Regions from separate parts of the Streptomyces sp. NPDC058773 genome, predicted to be linked through region 4. Evidence: riboswitches for the same ligand, from Rfam matches in the RefSeq annotation. Region 4 holds a riboswitch; each other region holds the start of a gene.
The links. A riboswitch is a leader RNA that binds a small molecule or an ion and turns the genes downstream of it on or off. The one in region 4 is predicted to bind cyclic di-AMP.
Positions count from the first base shown of each region.

Region 1 (6,967 bases), on a different contig from region 4:
ACGGCGCCGGCGGCCTGACGCGTACGACGTTCCGGCCGGCACGTACGACATCCCGGCTGACGGGTATGCCCCGGCCGGCGCTCGCGTGCCTGGGCGTCGGCCGCCGTCGGACCGGTCCCGCGCATCCGGAATCCGGTGACGCAGCTCCCACATCCGGTCGCGCACAGCGGGGTTCACCGCAACGAGCGATAGAACCCCGTATATGTGGGTGGATCGGGTACCCCATCGACGGCAGGGGTGGCAGTCTGGCGGCCAGCATCAGGCCGAGGCCGCACCGGTGTCCGGAGCGGCATCCAGGCTCGCCGGTCAACGGGCCGGAGCCGGGCCTCGGCGGGAAAGGGACGGCGCCTCGATGGCAGACCACCAGGAATCCGCACTGACTCTGCCGAGCGTCCCCGCCTCGGTCCGCACCGCCCGCGGCCATGTCCTCGCCGTGCTCACCGAATGGGGTCTGCCCGCCGGTTCCGAACTCGCCGATGCCGTCCGTCTGATCATCTCCGAACTCGCCACCAACGCGGTCGTGCACACCTTCGGCCGGTCTCCGGACTTCACCGTCGAACTGCGTCTGGAGCGCGACGAACTGCTGCGGGTCGGCATCACCGACAGCCATCCCCGCCGCCCGCGCCGGCTGCCCGCCGCGGTCCAGCAGGACAACGGCCGCGGCCTGGTCATCATCCGCTCCCTCGCCGCGGAGGCCGGCGGCCGCTTCTCGGTCGTCCCCACCGACTCCGGCGGAAAGACCGTCTGGATCACCCTGCCGTGGCCGACCGCCGTCCGCTGAGGGCATCGGCGCACCGGCGGCGGGCTACGGCGTGGGGGAGTGGCGGGTGAAGGCCCCGCGCAGCAGGGCCCGCAGGGTGTCCGCGGCAGGGTTTCCGCCGCCGGGGCGGTAGGCCACCGCGATCCGGCGGCGCAGTTCCGGCGGGTCCAGTCGGCGGATGCCCAGCGGGGTCAACGAGCCCTCCGCCATCATCTCCGGTACCACCGCCACCCCGAGCCCCGCGCTCACCAGCGCACACACCACCGCATAGCTCGGCGACTCACAGCGCACCGCCACACTCGCCCCGGCGGCCGCCAGCGCCGCCTCCACCGCGCGCCGGTTGGGGTTGGCCGGCGCCATGCTGACCAGCGGCTGACCGGCCAGCTCGGCGAGCGGCAGCCGTCCGGCGCCCGCCGACAGGACATGGCCCGGCGCGGTGACCAGCACCAGCTCCTCGGTCAGCAGCGGTTCCAGACTCACCCCGTCCGGCGGCGGCATCGCCTCGCCCGGCACATACTCGTGTGTGAGCGCCAGGTCGACCTCGCCCAGCGCCACCGCCGCGGTGGCCTGCGGAGGTACGTACTCCGTGACGCTCAGCTCCACATCGGGGTGCGCCCGCCGGAACGCGCTGAGCGCGGGCGGCAGCAGATGCGTCCCGGCGGTCATGAACGTGCCGACCCGCAGCCGGCCGCCGGACAGCCCCGTCAGCCGGGACAGCTCGTGCCGCGCCTGATCCAGCTCGTCCAGCACCCGCCGGGCCCGGACGAGGAGCAGCTCACCGGCCGCCGTCAGCCGTGCCCCGCGGTGGTGGCGCACCAGCAGCGCCGTCCCGGCCTCCCGCTCCAGTTTGGCGAGCTGCTGGGAGAGCGCGGGGGCGGTGTAGCCCAGCCGGTCGGCGGCCCTGGAGATCGATCCGGCCTCCGCCACCGCCACCAGAGCGGCCAGCCGCGTGGGGTCGTACATAAGAACCTCTTTAGGCGGCCCAAGAACATTGCCACTACCTATTAAAGGCCCTGACCAGCGAAGCTGCTCCCATGGACGGACAGCTGATCGCCTTCACCGGAGTCGCCGCGGGCATGGTCACCATGCCGGGCGCGGACTTCGCAGTCGTGGTGCGCAACGCGCTCGACTCGCGCCGGGCGGGGGTGGCGACGGCCGTCGGAGTCGCCGGCGGACTGCTGGTGCACACCGCACTGGCGGTGGGCGGGCTCGCGGCGGTCCTGGTCGCCGTGCCCGCGCTCTTCGGGGCCGTCCAACTCCTGGGCGGGCTCTATCTGCTGTACCTCGGCGTCGGCGCGCTGCTCGCGGTCGTCCGGCGCGGGAAGGCGGGCGAGGACGACGCGTCGGGCCCGGCCGCCCCGCCGGCCGACCACCCGCCCGCGCTCCTGAGCACCGCCCAGAGCCTGCGCCAGGGCTTCCTGACCAATGCCCTCAACCCCAAGGCTCCGGTCCTCTTCCTCAGCCTGCTCCCGCAGTTCGTCCCGGCCGGCGAGCCCGCACTGCCCCGGACGCTGCTGCTCGCCACGATGGTCGTCGCCATCGCCCTGGTGTGGTTCCCCGCCGTCGCCCTGCTGGTCGACCGGCTCGGGAACTGGCTGCGCCGCCCCCAGGTCACCCGCACCCTGGAGGGCGTCACCGGAGCACTGCTCACCGCGCTGGGCGGCATCCTGCTCATCGAGCTCGTGCTCGCCTGAACGACGGGCCCGGGACGGCCGCTCAACCGCGGCCGCCGTGCGGCACCATCAGAACCTCGGCGCCCACCGGCACGAACAAGGAACAGCACTCCGGCATCCCGCGGTGACGGCGCGGGCAGCACCGTCACCGATCCGTCCGCGGGCGGGAAGCTTCCGCGCGCCGCGGCCGCCGGCAGCTTGCTCAGTGGCGAACTCACCCGGTCAACTCAACCGGGCCCACTGACAATTGATCACACGTAGGACGAACTACCGATCAGCCCACCCGGCCGTACGAGACCGACCGGCTCCAGATCCGCTCCAGCCGCACCACGCTTCCGGCCTTGGGCGCGTGCCACATCTGGCCGCGGCCCGCGTAGATGCCGACGTGGTAAATGCCGCCTGCGGAACGGAAGAAGACCAGGTCGCCGCGGCGGCGCAGGGTGGCCGGGATGTGCCGGGTGCGGCCGTACTGCGCGGCGGCGGTGCGCGGGAGATCCCGTCCGGCGCGCTTGAACGAGTACAGCGTCAGCCCCGAACAGTCGAAGGCGTGCGGCCCTTGGGCTCCGTACCGGTAGGGAGCACCGCTCTTGGAGGCCGCGATCTGGAGTGCGTAGGTGGAAACGGACGCGGCGTCGGCGCTCCCGGCCGTTCCCTGGGCCGCGGTTGTCCCGCCCAAGGTGACCAGCGTCAGAGCGGTGACGGTGCCGGCACGCGCCAGCAGATTCGGCGTCTGCATGCGCACAGTCATGCGCAAACCCTTCGTCAGCCGCCTGCGAAGGAAGACCTGTCGGGTTCGGGCAGGCGAAGATGCCCGGCCGTGCGTACGGCTTCACCCCAAGGAGTCTCGGCCCTGAGGCCGGGACCCCGTCCTGCTCGGGTCCTCCGCTCCCGCCGGTCCACAACGTCGACCTGACATCCGGTACGGCGGCGGGATTAGGCGCCCGTCCGGACCGCCCCGTCGCTGTGGCGGGGTCTTGCCGTCGAAGGGATCGTCACGCACCCGCCACCTGAATTCCGAGCTGAAAATGCCGTATGTGAGATGGGTCACATTTCGCCTGAATGGTTAGATTTGTTCCCTCAAGTGCCGTGGCGCGGGGTGTCGCACCCCTGGGACCAGGGGCGAAACATCAAAGGTCCCAGGAATTGTGTTCGCCCCGCGCAATTCGTCGCCTCCTCACATCGGGCCCGGACGCTACGCCGTATGCGCAGCCCGGTACGCGTGTCGGGTCAGTTGTCCGCGGGTGGCGGCACGGTCACGAGGCCGGCCCGGCGCTCACCGTCCAGTACCCGCAGCGCCCGCGCCAAGGTCTCCCCGTGCAGCTCGCTCTCGCCGCGGTTGTGCATCACCGTCAACGCGTCACGCAGCGCGGCGGCCTTGGTGACCAGTGCCTGGGCGGCGCGCAGTCCGGTGTACGTGCCGCTGTTGCGGGCCGGGTTGATCCTGCCCAGCAGGTCGAGTACCTCCAGGTAACGGTCGATCAGCTCGCCCTCGGCACGCGTCAGGGCGGGCAGCGGCGGCAGTTCCGGCGGAAGCATCCGGACTCACCGCGCGCCGAGTTGGGCAACGGGTTGCTTGCGCTGCCGGGTGAGTCCGTCGATCAGGCCGTACTCCTGGGCGGCGGGGGCGTCGAAGATCTTGTCGCGTTCGATGTCGGCGGCGATCCGCTCCCGCGGCTGGCCGGTGTGCTCGGCCAGCATCCGCTCCAGCATGTCGCGGGTGCGCAGCAGTTCCTCCGCCTCGATCTGCAGATCGGTCGCCTGTCCCTGGACGGGCTCGGGGAGCGACGGCTGGTGGATCAGGATCCGGGCGCCGGGCAGGGCCAGCCGCTTGCCGGGGGTGCCGGCGGCCAGCAGGACCGCGGCGGCGGAGGCGGCCTGGCCCAGGCAGATGGTCTGCACGTCGCACGACACGAAGCGCATCGTGTCGTAGATGGCGGTCATCGCTGTGAACGAGCCGCCGGGGGAGTTGATGTAGAGCGCGATGTCCTGCTCGGGCGCGGCGTGTTCGAGGTGGATGAACTGCGCCATCACGTCGTTGGCGGAGGCGTCGTCGACCGGGGTGCCCAGGAAGATGATGCGCTCGCTCAGCAGCTTGGAGTACGGGTCCATGGTGCGCGTCCCCTGGGACGTGCGCTCGGTGAACTCCGGAAGGACATAACGGGCCGTCGGTGGCAGCATGCCTGCTCCTCTCTTCCGTAAAAAATGTACAGGACGTACGTCCAGTGAGAATAGGACCCGATTCTGGTGATCAAGTCAAATGCACAGGTCAGAGGGGTTTTCTGCTCCTGGCTGAGGGGTGCCTATCTCACATCGCGGTCACCGACGTCCACATTGACGGGGACGTTGAGGGCAGGAATGTGCCACTCCGGATGATGATGGGGTGAGGGGTGTTCGTGGTGCCCGCCTTCCCCCTCATCGCCCGCGAACGGATCACCGTCACCGCCCTCGTTCCCTCCCGGCACTGCTGTGGCTGGAGGCCACGGAATGGGCCGCCGGCGACCTCGACAGCCTCCAGCTCCTCCAGGTGGGCGGCTCCCGGCTCCAGCCCGAGACCGCCCGGCGCATCACCCCGGCCCTCGGCTGCCGGCTCCAGCAGGTCTTCGGCATGGCCAACTGAGGACGGCTGCTACCGCAGCGGCGATCTCGTGGTCGGCTGCCCGGCGGACACCTCGTCGTGGCCGGGCGCCTCAAGGACGTCATCAACCGGGCCGGCGAGAAAGTCCCCGTCGAGGAAGTCGAAAACCACCTGCTCGCCCACCCCGCCCTCCACGACGTGGCCGTCATCGGGCTCCCCGACGCGCAGCTGGGGGAGCGCAGCTGTGCCTGTGTCATCGCCCTCGGCACCCCACCGCCGCGTGCCGACCTGACCGCCTATCTCACCGAACGCGGGCTCGCGGCTTACAAACTCCCCGACGACGTCGTGGTGTTGCCGGCCTTCCCACGCACCGCCCTCGGCAAGGTCGACAAATCGTCCAGGGCATGCCGGTCGTGCGCACCTTCGCCTGGTCTCCGCCACCGCAGGGTGCAGTGCAGCAGCTCGGACGCACCGGTGCCCCCGTGCTCCGCATGAGCACAGGGGCACCGGTGTGCGCACCTTGTGAGTTGCCGGGTTGGGCGGTGCCGTGGCTGCGACCACCGCCCAACCCGGAGCCTGTCATGCCTGCGGCACCAGCTCCGGGTGCTCGTGCTCGCAGGCGTCGTCGATTCCGTACGTGTCCCAGACGGGGAACGGGTCGTCGGAGAGCTGTTCCCCGTCGGCCAGAAGGCAGTCGGCCAAGGCTGCTTGCAGTGCCTCAGCGCGCAACCCGGTGCCGATGAAGACCAGTTCCTGCCCCTGGCTGTCTCCGGTGCCGCGGGCACCGGACGGCTCGAAACGGGCGACCGCTCCGGCCTGCGACCACAAGCCCGTGACGTTCGGGCGGCTGGCCAGCCAGAAGAAGCCCTTGGAACGCAGGATCTGACCGTAGGCGCCGCTGTCCAGCCCCTCCGTGACGAAGGTCCACAGCCGGCCCGGGTGGAACGGCGCACCGGCACGGAAGACCGTGCTGGAGATGCCGTACTCCTCGGTCTCCGGGACATGGTCGCCGTTGATCTCCCGCACCCAGCCGGGGGCCTGTTGTGCCCGCTCCAGGTCGAACAGTCCGGTGCCCAGGATCTCGCCGGGGCTCACCCGGCCGTGCAGTGCGGGCACGATGCGGGCGGCCGGGTTGAGGCGGGCGAGGGTGGCCTCGAGCCGTTCGGCGTTCTCCGCATCGACCAGGTCGATCTTGTTGAGGATGATGACGTCGGCGAACTCGATCTGGTCCATCAGCAGGTCGCTGACGGTGCGTTCGTCGTCCTCGTACTGGTCCAGCCCCCGCTCGGCCAGCCCGTCGCCGCCGGCCAGCTCCGGCAGGAAGTTGGCGGCGTCGACGACGGTGACCATCGTGTCGAGCCTGGCCAGGTCGCCCAGGGTCGCTCCGTCGTCGCGCGGGAAGGCGAAGGTGGCGGCGACGGGCATCGGTTCCGAGATGCCGCTGGACTCGATGAGGAGGTAGTCGAAGCGGCCCTCGCGGGCCAGCCGGTCGACCTCTTCGAGCAGGTCATCGCGCAGCGTGCAGCAGATACAGCCGTTGGTCATCTCGACGAGGCGTTCCTCGGTACGCGAGAGAGCGGCCTCGCCGCCACGCACCAGGCTCGCGTCGATGTTGACCTCACTCATGTCATTGACGATGACCGCGACCCGAAGGCCCTCCCGGTTGGTCAGGACGTGATTGAGCAGAGTGGTCTTGCCGGCGCCCAGGAAGCCCGACAGGACGGTGACGGGCAGTCGGTTGTGCGTCATGCCGTGGTCTCAGCTCTCCGGGCGCAGCAGCCCGCGTTCGTACGCCTTGGCCAGCCGCTGCGGGACGAGGTAGGGGGTGCCGTCGACGGTGACGGGCACGAGCTGCGGGGTGGCCGCCTTCCACTGAGCGCGGCGGTGGCGGGTGTTGCTGCGGGACATCTTCCGCTTGGGTACGGCCATGGCCGACCTCCTGCACGAGTAGGTGACGGG
Region 1 covers NZ_JBHYPE010000029.1:33,041-40,007, forward strand. The annotation lists gene ACFW5B_RS23620 (8-amino-7-oxononanoate synthase) at 1-18, shown strand, start outside; gene ACFW5B_RS23625 (ATP-binding protein) at 353-781, shown strand; gene ACFW5B_RS23630 (LysR family transcriptional regulator) at 806-1,723, opposite strand; gene ACFW5B_RS23635 (LysE family translocator) at 1,795-2,454, shown strand; gene ACFW5B_RS23640 (C40 family peptidase) at 2,708-3,181, opposite strand; cyclic di-AMP (ydaO/yuaA leader) riboswitch at 3,186-3,383, opposite strand; gene ACFW5B_RS23645 (hypothetical protein) at 3,661-3,969, opposite strand; gene ACFW5B_RS23650 (ATP-dependent Clp protease proteolytic subunit) at 3,976-4,611, opposite strand; gene ACFW5B_RS23655 (hypothetical protein) at 4,814-5,050, shown strand; gene ACFW5B_RS23660 (hypothetical protein) at 5,108-5,503, shown strand; gene ACFW5B_RS23665 (GTP-binding protein) at 5,588-6,757, opposite strand; gene rpmF (50S ribosomal protein L32) at 6,767-6,937, opposite strand.
Region 1: linked by a shared signal. The riboswitch ahead of ACFW5B_RS23640 (C40 family peptidase) and the one ahead of ACFW5B_RS21900 (M23 family metallopeptidase) in region 4 are both predicted to bind cyclic di-AMP.

Region 2 (6,967 bases), on a different contig from region 4:
CGGCCCGTGCTGCCGTCGTCGAGGCCGACCTCGACCTCGACCGTGGGATTACCTCGCGAGTCGAGAATTTCGCGGGCTACGACGACGTCGATCGACGGCACGTTGTCTCCTTCGTGGGTGTCTGGCGTTCTGCGCATGAGCCTAACGGCCCCGGGCTCGTCCGCCTGCCCTTGGCCCGCTCCGTGGGACGGAAGGCCCCGGAAAACTTACCGAAGTCCCAGTTCACGGGACCTTTCGGCACATTGTTCGCCGAACGGGAAAAGGCGCTGAACCGCAACCGGTTTGCGGCGGGTGTCCGGCCCGGGGGCGCGGGCGTGCGGGCGGGCGCGCGGCCGGGGAAGCGAGAAGCCCCGCCACGGCGCGCAGGGGAAGGGCGCGCCGTGGCGGGGCGGTCTCACGGTGAGGGAGGGGCCCGCCGCTCGGGCCCCGGAGCCCCGCTGGGCGGGTGGCTCAGACCGTGAGGTGCTGACCGGGGATGATCAGGTTCGGGTTGCCGCCGATGACCGACTTGTTGGCCTTGTAGACGGACTTCCAGTCGGTGCCGTGGGCCTTGGCTATCTTGGCGAGGGTGTCGCCCGCCTTGACGGTGTAGTTGCCGTGGCCGGTGGACTTGCGCTCGGTGGAGCGCGAGGCGCGGTCCTCGGACGGGGCCTTCTTGACCTCGGGCTTGGCCGACTCCTGCTTGGGCGCGGACTTGGTCTGCGCGGAGGTGTCGACGTCGGCGGCCGGGCCGCCGGCGGTCAGGTTGCCCGCCCCGGCGCAGGACCAGGCGCCCGGGCCCTGGATGGCGAGGAGCTTCTCGGCGGCGGCGATCTGCTGGGACTTGGTGGCCAGGTCGGCGCGCGGCGCGTACTGGGTGCCACCGGCGGCGGCCCAGCTGGAGTTGGAGAACTGCAGGCCACCGTAGTAGCCGTTACCGGTGTTGATCGACCAGTTGCCGCCGGACTCGCACTGGGCGACCTTGTCCCAGGTGGCGACGGTGGCGGCGGAGGCGGAGGTGGCACCCATCATCGGGACGGCCACGGCGGCACCGGCGACACCGGCCAGGGTGGCGACGCGGACGGCCTTGGAGGGACGACGGTGCTTGCCTTTGAAGATCAGCATGGTTCGTTCGTTTCCTCACCGACGCCTGCGAGGTGAGCTGTCGGGTTCGGACTGATGAGTCGCCCGGCCGTGTGCGCGGCGCGCACGTGGCTTCACCCCAAGCCGGTTGACCCGCTTTCACGGGCGGGGCCGGCACGTACCTTGGGTCCCCCGCTCCTGCCTTCGGCGCTTGCGCGTCAAGTGCCTCCGACCACCGGCAGGATTCGGCGTGTGATCGAAGGGCCCGCTTTGGCGAGCGGTCCTGACGTTAAGCAGTAATCCCCTTGGGGTTCAAACCCCACCTTCTGAACCGAGTTGCCCGATTTTGAAGGCGGTTTGGTCACGAAATCGCAGGTGGGGCCCGGTATGCCGGGGTTGGGCACACCGAGCCCCACAGAAGTCAACGAGACCCTTGTCTCACTTTCCCAAAAGAGGGCGAAGGAGGGCGAATTACCCTGCGTTCCGCCCGAGGTCGAGCTGCTGACCGGGCTGGATCAGGTCCGCGTCGGAGCCGATGACGCCCTCGTTGCGGTCGTAGAGCGCGTGCCAGCCGCCGGACAGCCGGTGCGCCGTGGCGATGGCTGACAGGCTGTCACCCGGGCGCACGGTGTAGTCCCCGCCGGCCGCCGGGCCCGTACGGTGCGCGTCGTCGCCGCGCGAGGCGTGCAGGCCCCCGGCCGACCGGCCGGCGCCGTCGTCCCCGGCGCGCTCGTCGCCCCCGTCTCCCGCCGGACCGCGGTGCTTGCCCTTGGCGGGCACGTCACGCGGGGTGCCGCTGCTGTCCGTACGGCTGCCGTCCCCGGACGGGTCGGCGGCGGGGTCGTCGGACGGGTCCTCCGACGGGTTCTCGGCGGACGGGTCCTCGGCGGACGGGTCATCGGACGGGCCGGTGGACCTCGACGGCTCGTCGTCCCGGTCGCCTGGCGCCGCCGGGCCGGACGATTCCCGCTCCTTGGACTGGTCGCGCTTCCCGGAGTCCGAGGCGTCGGGCGAGGGGGTGGCGTCGGGCCGGCCGCCCGGCTCGTCCTGCCTGCCGGACGAGCCCTCGTCGTCGTGGGAATCGGACGAGCCGGGGGTGTCCCAGGGATCGAGGGAGCCCCCGGCGTCCGACGGGTCGGGCGCCGGGGTGCTGGTGCTGCCCGGGTCGACCTCGGGCGCGCGGCCGTCGTCGGTCAGCCCGGCGTTGACCGCACAGCTGGGCCAGGTGTCCGGCCCGCGGTCGTCGAGGATCGACTCGGCGACCGCGATCTGCTGGGAGCGGCTGGCGAGGTCGGGGCGCGACGCATAGGACGTGCCGCCGTAGTTGTCCCACATCTCCTGGGTGAGCTGCAGGCCGCCGTAGTAGCCGTTGCCCGACGCCGCGCTCCACATGCCGCCGCTCTCGCACTGGGCGACCTTGTCCCAGGTCGCGGTGTCGGCGGCGTGTGCACCGGTCGCGCCGAGCAGGGGCAGGGCGAAGCCGGCGCCGGTCACTCCCGCCGTGACAAAGATGGCCGGTGCCTGACGGGGGCGACGATGTCGGCCGTTCCCGGAACGCATGCGGATGCCTTTCGCGCGGCGGTTGAGTTGTTGCGACGAGCTCGTCGAGAGCTGCTCGACGGGTCTCCGGCCGGCCGACGCACGCGAGCGGCGCCGTTACACCGGCCCCCCACATCACCGCTTCGGCCGATCGAGTGAAACCTGTCGATCGTCGGGTCGAAAGGTAGCCGGGGTCACGGGTAGTCACAAGTCGATGTAGCGCGGATCACGTAAAGGTCACGCACTTGACTCTGCGTCACATATGCTTCGTCGCTGGTCAGGGCCGCTCCGGAGAGAACTCCACAGGAAGCGAACGCAATCCGCGCATGATGAGCCCGCCGCGCCAGCGCAAATCATCAGGTTCCGCCGCAAGCCGGATGTCCGGGAGCCGGGTCAGCAGGGTCGCCAGCGCGGTCTGTCCTTCGAGCCGGGCGAGCGGCGCCCCCAGGCAGTAGTGGATGCCGTGTCCGTAGCCCAGGTGCTGGTTGTCACGCCGGGTCAGATCGAGCACGTCCGGCTCGGGGAAGCGGGCCGGGTCTCGGTCGGCGGCGGCCAGCACCACCAGGACCGGGTCCCCCGCGGCGATCCGCTGCCCGCCGAGCGTCAGCTCCTCGGTCGCGAACCGCCAGGTGGCCAGCTCCACGGGGCCGTCGTAGCGGAGCAGTTCCTCGATGCCGGTGGTCAGCAGCTCGGTGTCGCCCGCCTCGATCGACTTCTGGAGCAGCTCACGCTGGGCGGGGTGGCGCAGCAGCGCATAGGTGCCGTTGCCGATGAGGTTGACGGTGGTCTCGAAGCCCGCGAAGAGGAGGATGAAGGCCATCGCGGCGGCCTCGTTCTCGGTGAGGTGCTCACCGTGGTCGGAGGCCCTGATCAGGGCGGAGATCAGGTCCTCGTCCGGCTCGGGGGCCGGGCCCAGGGACTCGCGCTTGCGGTGGATCAGCTCGGCGAGATAGCCGCGCATCTTCTTCACGGAACGGGCGACACCGCCGCGCGGTCCGCCGCCGTGGCGGATCATCATGCCCGCCCAGTCCCGGAAGTCGTCCTGGTCCTCGCGCGGCACCCCCAGCAGATCGCAGATCGCGTAGATCGGCAGCGGGAAGGCGAACTCGTGGATGAGGTCGGCCTCGCCCTTCGCCGCGAACCGGTCGATGAGGTGGTCGGTCAGCTCCTGGACCCGTGGGGCGAAGGCGGCGACCCGGCGCGGGGTGAACGCCTTCGAGACCAGCCGGCGCAGCCGGGTGTGGTCCGGCGGGTCGATGTTGAGCAGATGCGTCATCAGGTTGGCGCTGCGCTCGCCCGGGATGCCGACCTTGCCCTTGCCGTGCGCGGCCTCGCTGTGGTGGACCGGGTTCTTGGACAGCCGGGCGTCGGCGAGCGCCTGCCGCGCCTCGGTGTACCGCGTCACGAGCCAGGCCTCGACACCGCTGGGCAGCTCGGTCCGGTGCACCGGCGCGTGCTCGCGCAGCCAGGCGTACGCGGGGTACGGATCGGAGGCGAACTCCCAGGTGAAGAGGGCGGGAGCGGGCCCGGCGGCGGGGCAGCCCGCGGGGGCGTCGGCGTCGGGGGTGGGTGGCTCGGCGTGCACCTTCCGACCGTAACCGCTGGGCGCACACCGGCGCGCCCGCGCACCGGCGGGGGCCTCCGCTACGCCGTGTCCACCCCGAGACCGCTGAGGAACGCCACCGCCGCCGGCGACGGGCCGAGGCCGCTCCACACCACCCGCTCGGTCCGCTCGGGCGCCGGCCGCACCCGCACGATGTGCAGCCCGGACAGCTCGGAGGCGACGGCCTCCGGCACCATGCCGACGCCCAGGCCCGCCCGCACCAGCTTGGCCAGGAACTCGACCGTGGTCACCTCGAACGCCACCTCCGCCGTCAGCCCCGCCGCCCGGAACGCGTCATCGCGCTGCCGGCTGGCCGCGGACCCGGCCGTGAAATCGATGAAGGTCTCCCGCGCCAGCGTGGTCCACCGCCGCCCCGCCAGCGCGTGGCCCGGCGGCACGACGGCGACCAGCTCACCGCGCGCCAGCTCCTTCTCCCGTACGCCGACGGTCCGCGCGGCGGGCACCAGCCCGACGAACGCCACATCCAGCACGCCCTGCCGCACCTGCTCGATCAGCCGATCGCTCATCTCGGTCTGCAGGCTGATCCGCACCTGCGGAAACCGCCTGCGGAACTCCCCCAGCTCCCGGGCGAGGTCCACGGCCGCGACGGTGGAGATCGCGCCCACCGCGAGCCGGCCGCGCAGCTCACCGGTCGCCGCCGCCACCTCGGCGCGGGCCCGCTCGGCCGCCTCCAGCGCCTGCCGGGCGACCGGGACGAAGGCCTCGCCGGCGGTGGTCAGCCGGACGTTGCGGCTGGTCCGGTCGAAGAGCCGGGCCCCGAGCTCCTTCTCCAGCCGGGCGATCTGATGGCTGAGCGCGGACTGCACCACATGGCAGCGCTCGGCGGCCCGGGTGAACCCACCGGTCTCGGCGACCGCCACCACGTACCGCATCTGCTGGAGCTCCATATCCACCCACCCTAACCAGCATTGATCACGATCCACGATGGATGCGATGAAAACGATGTGTTGGACTCATCGATCGGCCGGCCCCAGGCTGGGACGTGCCCGCCGCCACGGTGGCCGCGGGCGTACCGGGGAGGTCAGGGCATGGCAACCGAGCACATACCGGAGCGGGCCGCGGGGGACGGGCCGGATACCGGGCCGGGCCCGGGCCGCGGCACCCTGCTGCTGATGTCGGTCGCCGCCGGACTCTCCGTCGCCGGCAACTACTTCGCCCAGCCGCTGCTGGACGTCATCGGGCGCGATCTGCATCTGCCCGCGGCCACCGCCGCGCTGGTGGTGACCGTCGCCCAGGTCGGCTACGGTCTCGGCCTGCTGCTGCTCGTCCCGCTCGGCGATCTGCTGGAGCGGCGCCGGCTGGCCGTCACCCTGACCGCGGCGACCGCGCTCTTCCTCACCGTCACCGCGAGCGCCCCGAACGCCGCCCTGCTGCTCACCGGCACCGCCCTGACCGGGCTCACCTCGGTCGCCGCCCAGGTGGTGGTGCCGTTCGCGGCGACCCTCGCACCGCCCGCCGAGCGCGGCCGGACCGTGGGCGCCGTCATGACCGGGCTGCTGCTCGGCATCCTCCTGGCCCGTACGGCCGCCGGGCTGCTCGCCGAACTGGGCGGCTGGCGCACCGTCTACTGGGTCAACGCGGCGCTGATGCTGCTGATGGCGGTGCTGCTGCGGCTCCGGCTGCCGGCCCTGCGCACCACCGTCGGGCTGCGCTATCCGGCGCTGCTGCGCTCCACGGTGGCGCTGTTCGGCCAGGAGCCGGTGCTGCGGTGGCGGGGCGCGCTGGGCGCCCTCACCTTCGCGGGCTTCAGCGTGCTGTGGACGGCGCTGGCGTTCCTGATGTCCGGCCCGTCCTACGGCTGGCAGGAGTCGGCGATCGGTCTGCTGGGGCTGGTGGGCGCGGCCGGATCGCTGTCCGCCTCGGCGGCCGGGCGGCTGGCGGACCGCGGGCTGGCGCACCGGATCACCGGCGCGGCGGCGTTCCTGCTGCTGGGTTCGTGGGGGCTGCTGGCCCTCGGCGGTGCGGGCGGCGGCTGGTCGCCGGCGGCGCTGCTGGCCGGGGTGATCGTGCTGGATCTCGCCGCGCAGGCGGTCCACGTCAGCAACCAGCACCTGGTCTACGCCGTCCGCCCCGACGCCCGGAACCGCCTCAACTCGGCCTACATGACCAGCTACTTCGCCGGTGGTGCGGTGGGCTCGGCCCTCACCTCGGCGGTCTGGGGCCTGGCCGGCTGGAGCGGCGTCTGCGCGCTGGGGGCGGGGCTGGCGCTCGTGGTGGCGGGGCTGTGGGTGGCGGACCGGATGCGGCGGCGGGCCTCGGGCGGGAAGGGCACGGCGGCGGCCACCGCCGACGTCCCGGCGTCGTCGCTCACGTCCTGACCGGCGACGCCTCCGCGCCGGACCACGCCCGGCGGCGCCCCTGCCGGCCCCCTGCCGACCGCGACCGGTGCCTACCCGCTCGCCCACCGATCGCCACCGCTACCGACCGGCGCCGCCCTCGGCGGCCAGTACCGCGTCCCGGTAGGCCCGCGCCGCCGCCCGCAGCGCGGCCTCCGGGTCGGCGCCGTCGGCCTCCGCCCGTACGGCCATCGCCAGCAGGTCGTAGCCGATCCCGTCGCCCGTCGGCAGGGCCACGTCCAGTCCGGCCGACCGCACCCGCGACGCCAGCTTGGCCGCGAGCGCCAGGCCCGGCTGTGCCAGCGGAATGCCCTCGGTCACGGACTCCCGCTGCTTCTCCTCGGCCTTCGTCCGCAGCCAGGTGGCCTTGACGTCCTCCGGGGTGGCCGCTTCCTCCTCCCCGAAG
Region 2 covers NZ_JBHYPE010000003.1:253,668-260,634, reverse strand. The annotation lists gene eno (phosphopyruvate hydratase) at 1-137, opposite strand, end outside; gene ACFW5B_RS04530 (transglycosylase family protein) at 451-1,104, opposite strand; cyclic di-AMP (ydaO/yuaA leader) riboswitch at 1,112-1,323, opposite strand; gene ACFW5B_RS04525 (transglycosylase family protein) at 1,534-2,556, opposite strand; gene ACFW5B_RS04520 (cytochrome P450) at 2,879-4,186, opposite strand; gene ACFW5B_RS04515 (LysR family transcriptional regulator) at 4,246-5,112, opposite strand; gene ACFW5B_RS04510 (MFS transporter) at 5,254-6,543, shown strand; gene ACFW5B_RS04505 (nucleoside triphosphate pyrophosphohydrolase) at 6,643-6,967, opposite strand, start outside.
Region 2: linked by a shared signal. The riboswitch ahead of ACFW5B_RS04530 (transglycosylase family protein) and the one ahead of ACFW5B_RS21900 (M23 family metallopeptidase) in region 4 are both predicted to bind cyclic di-AMP.

Region 3 (6,967 bases), on a different contig from region 4:
CGAATTGCCGCACGCAATTCGTGGCTTTCTGGAGCGAGGACGACCAGGTGATGGTTCCGGCCACAACAGCGAAAATCAGTCACCCGGATTTGATCGCGTACAGCGTGCATGTCGCCGGTGTCGGACATCTCGCCCTGCCGGTCAATGGCACCGTCGCCGCCGGAATACGGGAAGCACTGACCTCGGCGGAAGCCACGGAAGGGACGGCGGGCGCCATTTCGGTCGCCTGACCGGCCCGCCGCGCCGGCCCTGCGGGCGCGCGGGACGCCGTCACGACGCTGCAACGGCGACCTGATCTCGACGAGAAGTCGAACAAACTTCGAACGGGGCGCCAAGAGCTCGCATGGGGACTCCCGAAAGGCGGCCAAATGCCCGATCTGGCCTAGCGCAAAACCAGTTGAAGATTGTCGCCGTCGCGGACCGCCGGGTACAGTCGCCGCTAATTCTCCTGCTGCCGAGGCGAAAGAGAAGTTGGTGAACGACCGTCACCCCTCGGGGGCCCACCCTCCGACCGGCTCTGCTTCCGACGCCTCGTATGCGCACTATCCCGCCTACGATTCCTACGCCGACGGCCCCGGATACGGCGACGGCGACCCGCTCTTCGGCTCGCTCCCCGGCTCGTACGAAACCGGCATGTACGAGACCGGCGCCTATGACACCGGGCTGTACGACACCGGCACCCACGCCACGGCGGGCGCCTACGGCATGAGTTCCTACGGCACCGGCACCTATGACACCGGGACGTACCCGGCGGGCGACGGCTATGCCACCGGCGCGTACGACACCGGCAACTACGGCACGGCCCAGTGGGACACCGGCGGCTGGGACACCGGCGCCTACGCGGTCGCCGACCCGCACGCGGCCGGCGCGGGCTACGACCCGTATGCGCACACCGCCTACGACACCGCGGCGCACGACGCGACCGCGTACCCCTCGACCGGATACGAGACGGCCGGCTACGAGGCCACCGCGTACGGTCACGGCGGCTTCGGCACCGGGAGCCATCCCACCGGCGCCTACGACACCGACGGTTACACCGCCGGCGGGTACGACGCCACCGACACCTCCGACGCCTTCGACGCGTTCGGACGGCAGGCCACCACGGTCCAGGAGACCGCGAGTTACGAGGCCACCGCGATCTGGTCGACCACGGACCAGGACCTGATCAGCAGCATCCCGGCGCAGGCCGGTCCGCCGCCGGCCGACACCCTCCAGTGGGACAGCGCCAGTTGGGACGAGGCCGGGCATCTCGCCCAGGGCGCCCCCGACAGCGACCGGCCCGCGGGCGAGCCGTACGACACCGGCCGGACCGAGGGCGACGACGGCACTCCCGGCGACGCCTACCGCGAGGCCGCGGCCGTGGCGGACGCCATGACGCAGGCCATGCCGGTCACCCCCGCGGCACCCGCCTCCACCACCGGCCGCCGGGTCGCCGGGCCGGACGCCGGGAAGGCCGTCCGCGGCCGGGGCCGGAAGCGTACGGCGAAGCGGTCGGCGCTGCTGACCGTCGCGGTGCCCTCGGTCGCCGCCATGGGCGTGTGCGCCGTGGCCGCCGCGTCCGTCGCCAACTTCGGCGGGGACGACAAGGACGAAGCGACCGCCCAGGCCGCGCCCGACGCTGCGCCGGTCAAACCGTCCGCGGCCAACAACAAGCTCGACACCCAGCTCGCCGGACTCAGCGCCAGCGCCGACGACTTCCGCGACCGGGCCAGCCGCACCCAGGAGCGGATCGACCTCAAGGAGCGCCAGGCGCAGGAGCGCAAGCGCAAGGCGGAGGAGGCCGCCCGCAAGGAGGCGATGCGGCCCAAGTTCCTGCTGCCGGTCAAGCAGCACGGGCTGAGTGCCCAGTTCGGCCAGGCCGGGGTGAACTGGATGTCGCTGCACACCGGTATCGACTTCCCGGTCAGCTACGGCACCCCGGTCATGTCCGCCACCGACGGCACCGTACGCACCCAGTGGAACTCCGCCTACGGCAACATGGCGATCGTGACCGCGCCCGACGGCACCGAGACCTGGTACTGCCACCTCAGCAGCACCAAGATCCGCTCCGGGTCGGTCAAGGCCGGTGACCAGATTGCCTATTCGGGCAACTCCGGCAATTCCACCGGTCCGCATCTGCACTTCGAGGTGCGTCCCGGCGGCGGCGCGGCGGTCGACCCGCTGCCCTGGCTGCGCGACCACGGCCTCGACCCGAACTGAGCCCGGCCGCCCCCGCGGCGCGGCCCCCAGGGTGTGTCCCCGGGGGCTTCCGGCTCCCGTTACAGCTTCTCCACCGGTGCGTACCGCAGCAGCAGCCGCTTGGGCTTCTCGCCGCCGAAGTCGATCGTCGCCTCGGCGTTGTCACCGCTGCCCTTGACGCCGACGACCGTGCCGAGGCCGAAGCTGTCGTGCGTGACGCGGTCGCCGACGGCCAGCGGGACCACCGGGCGGTCCGTGCCGCGGCGGGTCGCGAAACCGCTGGGGCCCTTGGCACGGGACGACGACAGCGAGGACCCGAAGCCGCCTCCGCCGCCCGCCGAGAGCCCGCCCATGGACGCGGACGGCGTCGCCGGGCCGGTCCGCTTCCACTCCACGAAGTCGTCCGGGATCTCCTCCAGGAACCGGGAGGGCGGGTTGTACGAGGGCTGGCCCCAGGCGCTGCGCATCGTCGAGCGGGTGACATAGAGCCGCTCGCGGGCGCGGGTGATGCCGACATAGGCCAGCCGGCGCTCCTCCTCCAGCTCCTTGGTCTGGCCCAGCGAGCGCATGTGCGGGAAGACGCCGTCCTCCATGCCGGTCAGGAAGACGGTGGGGAACTCCAGGCCCTTGGCGGTGTGCAGCGTCATGAGGGTGATCACGCCGCTGCCCTCCTCGTCCTCGTCCGGGATCTGGTCGGAGTCGGCGACCAGCGCGACCTGCTCCAGGAATTCGGGGAGGGTGCCGGGATTCTCTTCCCCGCGGTCCTGCTCGAATTCCAGGGCGACGGCGGCAAGTTCCTGGAGGTTCTCGATCCGGGTCTCGTCCTGGGGGTCGGTGGAGGCCTGGAGTTCGGCGAGGTAGCCCGTGCGCTCCAGGACGGCTTCCAGGACGGTGGCGGGGCCGGCGCCGGACTCGACGATGGTCCGCAGCTCCTCCATGAGGACGTTGAAGCGCTTGACGGCGTTCGTGGAGCGGGCCGCCATGCCGTAGGCCTCGTCGACCCGGCGCAGCGCCTGCGGGAAGGTGATCTTCTCGCGCGCCGACAGGGCTTCGATCATCGCCTCGGCGCGGTCGCCGATACCGCGCTTGGGCACGTTCAGGATGCGGCGGAGCGGGACGGTGTCCTCGGGGTTGGCGAGCACCCGCAGATAGGCGAGGACGTCGCGGACCTCCTTGCGCTCGTAGAAGCGCACACCACCGACGACCTTGTAGGGCAGCCCGACCCGGATGAAGATCTCTTCGAAGACCCGGGACTGGGCGTTGGTGCGGTAGAAGACCGCGACATCGCCGGCCTTGGCGTCGCCGGTGTCGGTCAGCCGGTCGATCTCGTCGGCGACGAACTGGGCCTCGTCGTGCTCGGTGTCGGCGACATAGCCGGTGATCTTGGGGCCGGCGCCGGCGTCCGTCCAGAGGTTCTTGGGGCGGCGGTTCTCGTTGCGCTCGATGACGGCGTTGGCGGCGGACAGGATCGTCTGCGACGAGCGGTAGTTCTGCTCCAGCAGGATCGTGGTCGCGTCCGGGTAGTCCTCCTCGAACTGGAGGATGTTACGGATCGTGGCGCCGCGGAAGGCGTAGATCGACTGGTCGGCGTCACCGACGACGCAGAGCTCGGCGGCGGTCTCGGCGGGGCCCACCAGTTCGCGTACGAGGGTGTACTGGGCGTGGTTGGTGTCCTGGTACTCGTCGACGAGGACATGGCGGAAGCGGCGGCGGTAGTGCTCGGCGACGTCCGGGAAGGCCTGGAGCAGATTGACCGTCGTCATGATGATGTCGTCGAAGTCCAGCGCGTTGGCCTCGCGCAGCCGCGCCTGGTACATCGCGTACGCCTCGGCCAGCGTCTTCTCAAAGCCATCGGCCGCCGTGCCCGCGAAGGTCTCCTCGTCGATGAGCTCGTTCTTGAGGTTGGAGATCTTCGCGCTGAAGGACTTGGGCGGGTAGCGCTTGGGGTCCAGGTCGAGGTCGCGGCAGACCAGGGCCATCAGGCGCTTGGAGTCGGCGGCGTCGTAGATCGAGAACGAGGACGTGAAGCCCAGCTTCTTGGACTCGCGGCGCAGGATGCGGACGCAGGCGCTGTGGAAGGTGGAGACCCACATGGCGTTGGCCCGCGGGCCGACCAGGTCCTCCACGCGCTCCTTCATCTCACCGGCGGCCTTGTTGGTGAACGTGATCGCGAGGATCTGGCCGGGGTGGACATGGCGCTCGGCGAGCAGATGCGCGATGCGGTGGGTGAGCACCCGGGTCTTGCCGGAGCCGGCGCCGGCGACGATCAGCAGCGGGCCGCCGGTGTGCACCACGGCGGCTTTCTGCTGGTCGTTGAGCCCCTCCAGCAGCGCCGCGGCGTCGACGGCCGGGCGGGCGGCGCCATCGCGGTAGTACGGCTCCCTGGGCGCGGGCGCGTCGAAACGCCCGCCGAAGAGGTCGGCGGGGATCTCCTCCGGGGCCGGGCCGTGTTCGTCCTCGGGAGGCGGGGGGTGTTCCTCCTCGCCCTTGTGGCCGAGGTCCGCCAGGAAGCTGTCGTCAAAGAGGCTGCTCATCGCCCACCGAGTCTAGGCCGCCGCACTGACAGTCCGCCGCGGAGTCGCCGAATGCGGGCCGCCTGTGGGGCGGGCACCGGAGCGGCAGGGGCGGGACGGCCGCAACCACAGCCCGAAAGGGCGGCGCCTCGTCTACCCGAATCCGACATCTGCCACAACCAGCCCCGCATCGCGTTCAGGTCACGAAAAGGTTTCGGGCATATCGAACATCAGCCTTCACAGAAGCCACACGAGTTGGCTAACGTCCTCGCTCAGGCAGCCCGCCTCCCCGCGGACGACAGGTTCGCACGGGCCGCCGACGCCGAGTCCGGCCCTGCCCCAGGCACCCGGAGCCGGGGACCCATCAGCACCACCGGGGTGAATCGATCCGTACGGCCGTCGCCAGTGGACGTCCGGACCGTAGGGCAAGCCTTCCGTCAGTGACACCGCCCGAACCCGACAGCTAACCCGGTAGGCGGTCCACGGAAGGAGTTGCCGGTCTTGGCGTCGCATCGCAAGCCGCGCACCAGCGTTCTCGCCTCGCCGACAGGCCGTCGTACCGCGGCCGGGCTCACCAGCGCCGCTCTCGCTTCGGTCACCCTGCTCTCGCAGTCGGCCGACGCGGCCCCCAGGGCACCCAAGCCGACCATCGAAGAGGTCAAGGAGAAGGTCGACAACCTCTACCACCAGGCCGAGGTGGCCACCCAGAAGTACAACGCCGCCAAGGAGCGCGCCGCCGAACAGCGCGGCACCGTGGACGACCTGCTGAACGCCTCCGCCGAGCGCGCCGAGAAGATGAACGAGTCCCGGCGCCGGCTGGGCACCTTCGCCTCGGCGCAGTACCGCACCGGCGGCGTCAACCCGACGGCACAGCTGATGCTCGCCAAGGACCCGCAGCAGTTCGTCGACCGCAACAACCTCATGGAGCGGCTGACCGGGCGGCAGAAGCAGGCCGTCACGGACTACCAGGAGCAGCAGGCGGCGGCCACCCGGCAGCGTGCCGAGGCGACCCGCAGCCTGGAGAAGCTGCAGCAGTCGCAGGCCTCCCTCAAGGAGTCCAAGGCCTCCGTCCAGGGCAAGCTGGCCGAGGCCCGGCAGCTGCTGTCCCGGCTGACCGCCCAGGAGAAGGCGCGGCTGGCGGAGCTGGAGCGCCAGAAGGAGGCGGCGGCCAAGCGCCGGGCCGCCGAGGAGGCGCGCAAGCAGCAGGAGCGGGAGCGCCAGCGGCAGCAGGACGGCAGCGGCTCGACCGGCGGGTCCACGGGCGGGTCCACCGGCGGCTCGACCGGCGATTCGGCCTCCACCAAGGGCGAGAAGGCGCTCGCCTTCGCCCGCGCCCAGATCGGCAAGCCGTACGTCTGGGGCGCGACCGGGCCCGCCTCCTACGACTGCTCGGGGCTGACCCAGGCCGCGTGGAAGGCGGCGGGCGTCGATCTGCCGCGTACGACCTGGGACCAGATCAAGGTCGGCCAGCGGGTGGCCACCAAGGATCTGCAGCCCGGCGACCTGGTGTTCTTCTATGACGACATCAGCCACGTCGGCATGTACATAGGCGACGGGAAGATGGTGCACGCTCCGAAGCCGGGCGCCAACGTCCGGGAGGAGTCGATCTACTACATGCCGATCTACGGGAGCGTCCGTCCGGGCTGACGCCCACCCGCTCCCCCACCAGACCACCCCCCACGGTCACCCCCCACACGCCACCGCGCGGCCGCCGCCTCCGAATCCGGAGGGGTGGACCGCGCGGTGTGCTGTATGGAGGCGCTCGTCAGGTCCAGAGCACCGCGATGAAGATGTTGGCGACGGTCAGACCGCCGACCGCGCCGAAGACCGCCTTGTCGACGGTCTCCTCGTCCCGCTTGACGTAGACCAGCGCCAGGATCACCACCAGTACGGCCATCTTGATGCCGAGCTTGATGTTGTTGAGCGGGTGGTCCTGGGCCTGGTTGAGGCCGACCAGCACGATGCCGGTGACCAGCATCGTCAGCGCGCCGTGCAGCATGGCCGGCACGAAGCGGGCGGTGCCCGCGCTCATCGCCTTCATCTGGGTCAGAAAGCCGCCCAGCAGGGAGGCGATGCCGATGATGTGCAGGCCGACGAAGATATTGGTTACTACGTCCATAGTGCTGGATCGTAGTCCCCGTATAGCACGACGCTTCGGGCAGGGCGCCCACTATCGCCGCTTCGGTCAGGCCAGACCACTCCCGGGCCGTACGGTCACGATGCCGCGGTCACCCGCGCACCTGTCGCGGTCGAAAGCGAACAATGCCGGGCAAGCC
Region 3 covers NZ_JBHYPE010000022.1:55,881-62,847, forward strand. The annotation lists gene ACFW5B_RS20220 (alpha/beta fold hydrolase) at 1-230, shown strand, start outside; gene ACFW5B_RS20225 (peptidoglycan DD-metalloendopeptidase family protein) at 475-2,199, shown strand; gene pcrA (DNA helicase PcrA) at 2,259-4,712, opposite strand; cyclic di-AMP (ydaO/yuaA leader) riboswitch at 5,002-5,185, shown strand; gene ACFW5B_RS20235 (NlpC/P60 family protein) at 5,193-6,338, shown strand; gene ACFW5B_RS20240 (hypothetical protein) at 6,457-6,810, opposite strand.
Region 3: linked by a shared signal. The riboswitch ahead of ACFW5B_RS20235 (NlpC/P60 family protein) and the one ahead of ACFW5B_RS21900 (M23 family metallopeptidase) in region 4 are both predicted to bind cyclic di-AMP.

Region 4 (6,967 bases):
GTGTCGATGAAGTTGCCGCCGCCCGCCACGTACGCGTCGAGCACGGCGAAGGACTCCGCCTCGTCGGCCGTCCAGCCGAAGACATTGCCCCCGAGGGACAGGGGGGAGACGGAGAGCGAGCCGAGGGGCCTACGGGTGCTACCGGTGCTTCGGGCGGTGCCTGGGGTGCTGTGCGTCGCGGTCATGCGTCGTTGCAACGTCGGGGGAGGAGGAGTTATTCCTTCCTCTCATCCCCGACGGCAACGTCCGTCAGTCCCTTACGGGTTGACGGTGAAGAGCATTTCGGGCCCCGGGCCCCCGGTCAGACGCTTCGGGCCCCGGTCAGACATTGAGCCCGTGTTCACGCAGCCAGGGCATCGGGTCGATCGGGTCGCCGGCGTCCGGGCGTACCTCCAGGTGGAGGTGGGGGCCGGTGACGTTGCCGGTGGCGCCGACGCGGCCGATGACGTCGCCGGTGTTGACCTTGCCGGAGGTCTTCACCATCGAGGAGAGGTGGCAGAACCAGAGTTCCGTGCCGTCGTCGAGGGTGAGGACGATGCGGTAGCCGTACGACCCGGCCCAGCCGGCCTGGGTGATGGTGCCGGAGTGCACCGCCTTGACGGGGGTGCCGGTCGGCGCCGCGAAGTCCTGTCCCGTGTGGTCCGCGGCCCAGCGGTCACCGGCCTGGCCGAAGCTGGCGGTGAGCGTGTAGGAGGCGACGGGGGTGATGAAGCTCCTCGCCAGTTTGGCGAGGCGTTCGGCCTCGGCCTTCCTGCGAGCCTCTTCCTCGGCCTTGCGCTTGGCCTCCAACTCGGCCGCCCTCTTGGCTGCTGCGGCCTTCTCGGCCGACTTCTGCTGGGTGGCGGCCTCCGTTGAGGCCTGGTGGACGGCGGCCTCTTCGGCGGCGTCGCGGGCCTCCTGCTCGGCGGCGCCCTGCTGCGCGTCGGCCTGCTGGAGGATGCGGCTGCGCAGCGCCTCGCCGGCGCCCGTGCCGTTGCCCGTGTCCGCACCCGTCGTCTGCGAGAGCGGCCCGGAGACCGCAGGCGCCGCGCCGTCGGCGAGGGCCGAGGCGGTATCGGCGGAACCGGCGTCGTCATCGGATATGAGATCACCGATACCGGGCAGCGACTTGGCGTCCGGCAGCTTCTCGGAGAGGTCGTCGGCCATCCCGCCGACATCGGGCATCGAGATCGGCACCGGCGGACGGCTCTCGGCGGTGGCCATTCCGCTCGCCCCGACGGCCGCGATCACACCGACGCCGAGGACGGTGCCGCTGCGGGCGAGTCCGCCCGAGCGCTGCTTGGCCACGCGGTGCTTGCCACGGGCGGAACGGGTGGACTCCTCGGTGGGATTCCACTCCTCCCACGGTCCGTCGTCGTCACCACCACCGGGACCCGCGAAGGCACCTCGGTCGTCGAGCTCGTAGGGGGACGGGGACTCGGGGGCAGGCCTGTTGGACGCCACGGGGGCGCACTCCTTTCCTTCCTTCTCGCCTACCGGGTTAGCTGACGGGTTCGGAGCAGGAAGGTCTCCTACGGACGCCCACTGGCGGAGGGCGTCCGATTCACCCCAAGGAAGTGGTTCCCCGGTTCCCTTGGTGCCGTTCGAAGTGCTTGGGGGTGCGTGAAAAGCGCGTGCGGGATTCGGCGTCGGCGCGCGGTGCCGCCTCTTGCGACGGCTGGGACGACCGCGCTGCGTTATCGGACAGTAATAGAGATGGCGACTGAATTCCAAGCGTTCCCACGAAACCTTGTCCGCGCAGCACAACCCGCGGCATGGGCCTTTCGGCCACCGTGGCCGTAAACCGGGCGAGTTGACCACCGGCCGCTAAACGATCTCCCGGGGATTGTGCACCAGTCGTTATGCGGAGGGGCGCCTCCCGATTACGGAAAGTGAGAGCGTAACGTCGGATCATGGTCGTCAACGTCGGGAACACCGGGCACGCCGGACGTGCTGCCGGACTTGCGTGGGGAGTGGCGGAGCGGTACCGGGAGTTCTCCTGGCGGGAGGCGCGGGGCCGGTCGGAGGCGCACGAGGAGCTGACCGCGCGGATCAGCCAGGACGCCGAGTTCTGCGATCTGCTCTCCGGCTCGCTGCCCGCCGGCACCAAGCAGCAGCCGGAACTCCTGCTCGCCGCCGTCCGCTATCTCGACGGCCCGCACGCCGATCCGGGCCCGCGCGGCGCCTTCGCGTACGGACGCTGGCGCGAGTGGACGATCCGGCACTGGGACGAGGTCCGCGCGGTGATCATGCAGCGCGCCGTCCGGACCGACGAACCGGCCGGCTGCGCCGCGCTGCTGCCACTGCTCGCCCGTCTGCCGCAGCCACTGGCGCTGCTGGAAGCCGGGACGTCCGCGGGGCTGTGTCTGTACCCCGACCGCTATCGCTACCGCTACGAGGCCGGAGGCCCGGACGGGGCGGGCCACCGCACGGGCGCCCTCCGGGCCGAGCTGGGCGCCCCGGAGAGCCCGCTGCTGATCACCTGCCGTACGGGCGCAGCCGCCGGCGAGCTGCCCGTACAGCTGCCGCGGATCGTCTGGCGGGCCGGCATCGGCCCCGACCCGCTCGACCCGGTCGCCGAACCGGACGATCTGCGCTGGCTGCAGGCGCTCGCCTGGCCGGGCGAAGAGGAGCGGGCGGCGCGGCTGGCCGCGGCGGTCGACGCGGTACGGGCGGCGCCCCGGCCGCGGATGGTGCGCGGTGATCTGCTCGACGAGCTGCCCGCGCTCGCCGCCGAGGCACCGCCCGAGGCGACGCTGGTCATCTTCCACCGCGCGGTGCTGCCCTCTCTCCCGCCCGCCCGCCGCGAGGAGTTCGCCCGTCTCGTACGGTCCGTGCTCGACGGGCGGCCCGGTGGCGGCCACTGGATCGCCGACGAGCACCACTCCGTACTGCCGTCGCGCACCGCGCCCGCGCATCCCGCACACCGCCCGGACGACCCCCTGCTGCTGACCCTCGCACTCGACGGCCGCCCGGTCGCGCTCACCGGCGCGCACGGGCCGAGCCTGCAGGTTCTGGACGGGGCGGGGGACATGCCCCTATAAGCCGGCGGCCCGCCAAGCCCCTTCCGGGCCACGGCCCCTCACGCCCCCATCGGCCGCTGCACCGCCAGCAGCGCCATGTCGTCGGCCGGCCCGCCCCGCGTTCCGTTCGTGTGGCGGGTGACGTCCTCGACGAGGCTGTCCAGGAGGGCGTCCGGGCCGGGGAAGCGGCGGCCGCGCAGACTGTTCGACGGCTGGTAGCTGCGGCCGAGCAGGTCCCGGGCCGCGGTCACCCCGTCGGTGAAGAACAGCAGCAGGGCCCCGGCCGGGAAGAACGTCTCGTCCGGCCGGGTGGCCGGCTCCCCCAGTCCGAGGGGCGGCGCCGGGGTCGCGGGCGCCAGCTCGCGCAGCCCGCCGTCCGGGGTGAGCAGCAGTGGGGGCGGGTGCCCGCGGTTGAGCACCCGCAGCGCGGACTGCCCATTGGCGGAGATCTCGGCCAGCACGGCAGTGGTGAACCCCTCGGCCTGCTCCGTCCCCTCGCCCTGCCCCACGTCCGCGCGCCGCCCGCCCTCCCGTTGCAGCGCCCGCTCCAGCCGGCCCGCCACCGCCCCCAGGGTGCGCTCCTGCTCCGCCGCCTCCCGAAAGGCACCGAGGACGATCACCGCGGTCGCCACCGCGGCGGGCCCCGCGCCCCGTACGTCGCCGACGATCAGCCGTACGCCGTGCGGGGTGTCCTGCACCGCACAGAGCTCACCGCCGGGCCGGACAGCCGCCCGTGCGCCCACATAGCGGGCGGCGAGGGCGAGCCCGGCGAGCCGCTCCGGCGGTGTGGGCAGGACCGCGCGCCGGACCGCCTCCGGGACATCCCGTAAGGGGACCGGGCGGGCACCGGCCGTCCGGACGCCCCGGTTCACGGCAAGCGCCGGCAGGGCGATGACAAGGACCGTCGCGACCTCCGCCACCGCCGCGCCGTGGCCCTGTGCGGCTCCCCGGTAGGTGACGCCCCAGATCTCACCGAGCAGGGCGGCCAGGGCCGTGAGAGCGGTGCCGCGCAGCGAGTAGAGCGCCGCGGCGGCGGGCGGGGCGGCCGCGAAGAAGGGAGCGGCGGTGCAGCCGGGCGGCGCGCCCAGGCCGAGGGCGACCCCGCCGACGATCAGGAGAACGGGCAGCCACCGCACCAGCCGCCACCCGGCCCCGGCCCGCCCGGAGCCGCGCTCCCCCTCGCCCTCACGGGGCGCCGCACCTCGGAGCATCCGCACCGGCCTCTTCCCACTCCCGCCGTCCGAACGGGCACCGCCGCGCCGGTCACCACGCCGTCCCCAGACTTGCCGCTCCGGGCCGGCCCGGCGACTCCTCGGCGGCCGGACGGGTCACGGGGCCGGCCACGTCACGCACACAAACACCCACCGCCGGGACGAAAACGACAACCTCCCCGCCCCGCCCGGCGCCACCCCGTACACCCGCCTCAACCCCGCCCCGCCCAACGACACTTGAGCCGGGCAGCGGACGCGCATACGCCCGAGGGCCCGGACCGCTTTCGGTCCGGGCCCTCGGGGCGCCGTATTCGGCCGGACGGTCTTCCCGTCCGCGTCTGGTGGGCCATCAGGGGCTCGAACCCTGAACCAATGGATTAAAAGACCCGACGAACACGTGACCGACGGTCCCACGTAGTCGGTCGGTATCCGGTTTTGCCTGGTCACAGGACATATGGCTGACGCCAGGTCCAGCCTCCGACCGGCCTGTGTCACGCCGTCCGCTCACGCATCGCTCACGCATGGCGGGCGGCTGACCAGGCATTCGGCGCAGCGCCTTACGCATCGGCGTCGCAAGTCAGACAGCGACGGGTCGCCACTCGCCCGGTGTTGCCCTCGGTGGCTCGCAGCGGCTGCGACTCCGATATGCGGGACCAGGCATCTGGATCGGGGCCGGCCACCCAGCCGAACTTCGGCCCGGCGATTTCGCTGTCGGAGAGGTGGTTGCAGCCAGGCAGGTGAGCGTTCCCCGCGGGCGACACGATGATGGCGTGGGGCGGCTGCCCGTGGCGGCTGGCCTGTTTCGGTGCTTGGCCGCCAACAATGCGAGGAGCCACACCCTCGGACGGGCATGCGCACCCCGCCCCGATGATGAGATCACAGCGATCGCAGCGCTGTTCCGTCACGGCCTGTCGCCCTCCTGTCGGATGCCCGGCTCCTCACCCAAGTCCCGTGAGACGAGAGCTGATGGAGTCGGATCACCATCCCACCTTCCTCAGCCCCAGTCCGGCGATTGCTTCGTGTGCCTCCGGAACCCTCCGCCGACCCCGTAATGACTGGTTGCCAAGCAGCTTTGGCCACGCGACGCGGACCTATCCTGCGGGTGCGGGGCCGGGGTCCGGGCACTGCCCTGAGCTTGGGAATCAACGTGGTGCTCATGCCTGTCGGGTAGTGCCTGACCTGCGTAAACGTGCGCTGGTGGACAGGCTGCGGGGTGCGCTGGGACACCCGTATTGACCGCGGTTTACCCCTTGCTAGGCACGCCGAGAGCATGACCCGGCCGGGCGGCGGTTTGATGTGCTGCCGGGCTGCCCGAGTGGGCGCGGAGATGGGCGCGAGCGTGAATGAATCAATCGCAGTGTGGCTCGCGCAAGGTGCTCGATGGGGCGCTTTCGCCAGCACGCTTCCCAAGTGTTCATTGGCCAGTTCGCCCAGGGGCCGAAGGTGTAGTGACCTGCGGTGGAACAACCTCGACATCTCAGCCCGAACCAGGGGGTGGAGATGAGGGAGTGCCGTGTGGCCCTCACGTCTAGCCTCCTGAGACCACACCAGCATTGCCCTCAGAACGGTTCCCGAGAGTCCGTTGTGAGCTTCCCGGACCGTCTACCAGAGTTGTACGTGTCGCGGACCACCTTGGCAATGCCCTCGACGACTGTGCCTCCGGTGACTGCCTTGAAGCCCCGGCCCTTACCCAGGAGGCTGGCCGGTCCGCCCGCAGACTTGGAGAGCTTCCGCACTAGCGCATCGGAGTCAAGGAAAGGAAACTCGAAAAGGACGGAAGCCACTCCCAGCAGCACGTAACTGTTCGCAGCGTTAGGACTGTTACCCCAAGCATCCGTTACGATCCTCAGCGTCCGCCTGAGGAGCTGTCCTTTCTCCGATGACTTCCCGTAGATCTTTCGTAGGGCGGCGACCGCGATGATGGAGTTGCTGGAACCTGAATCTGAAATGATCCATCCGTGATCATGCGCCGCTCGAGTGATCGCCAGCGCTTCGGGATGCCCTGCGGTAACTTCGGCCATGAATTTGTATAGAGGCTGTACGCGACGGTTGTCGTTGAGTCCCAGGAAAAGCTCGGCTTCTTGCTGCGTGGTCAGTCCGCGGAATACCTTCACTCCAATCTTGGTGTCTCCGTGGTCAGCAGCGACACATAGGGCTCCACGGTTCTGTCCATCAAGCCAGATATAGGTGCCGTCTGGACGGGCGGAAACCTGGGGGACGCCAAGGCGTCCCACGTCGAACCCTTCCCTAAGTTTGCGGGCCACCCAGGCGCTGTCCACCGGTCGGGTGTTTACGTTCCGGTCGGTTGTCACTCGGTTAGGCTCGATAAGTTCAATTTCCACGGTGTGCTGGATCCTGCTACTCATTTCGCATCTTCTCCATTTTCTTCACGTAAACGTGTGACATTCTTCGGGCTTCTTTGAGTGCTTTCAGTACGTATTCGTAATGCTCCGAATCTGTCAGTTCATCGGTGATTACGCAGGATAACCCTTCGAGTGTTCCCGTGACTACATCTGCAGTGCGAATGTAGTCGAATTCCTTTTTTGGGGCGCGGCTCCCGGATCTTGAAATTCGGGCACTCCCGCCTTCTTGATGGCGATTGTCTTTGGCGTTAGTTCCTCCGTTGAGGTATGGGAAGCAAGACTCGAGCGTGTCCGGACAGATCTCCTGCAAAAGCAGCTGGTGGAGCATGCCGACAAGGGATGCCAGTGGGAATTGTGGAGGAGGGTTTTCTACAGCCTCTACCATGAGGGA
Region 4 covers NZ_JBHYPE010000025.1:76,719-83,685, reverse strand. The annotation lists gene ACFW5B_RS21905 (aldo/keto reductase) at 1-185, opposite strand, end outside; gene ACFW5B_RS21900 (M23 family metallopeptidase) at 322-1,443, opposite strand; cyclic di-AMP (ydaO/yuaA leader) riboswitch at 1,455-1,609, opposite strand; gene ACFW5B_RS21895 (DUF2332 family protein) at 1,893-3,023, shown strand; gene ACFW5B_RS21890 (PP2C family protein-serine/threonine phosphatase) at 3,062-4,213, opposite strand; gene ACFW5B_RS21885 (DUF6551 family protein) at 5,773-6,579, opposite strand; gene ACFW5B_RS21880 (ParB N-terminal domain-containing protein) at 6,572-6,967, opposite strand, start outside.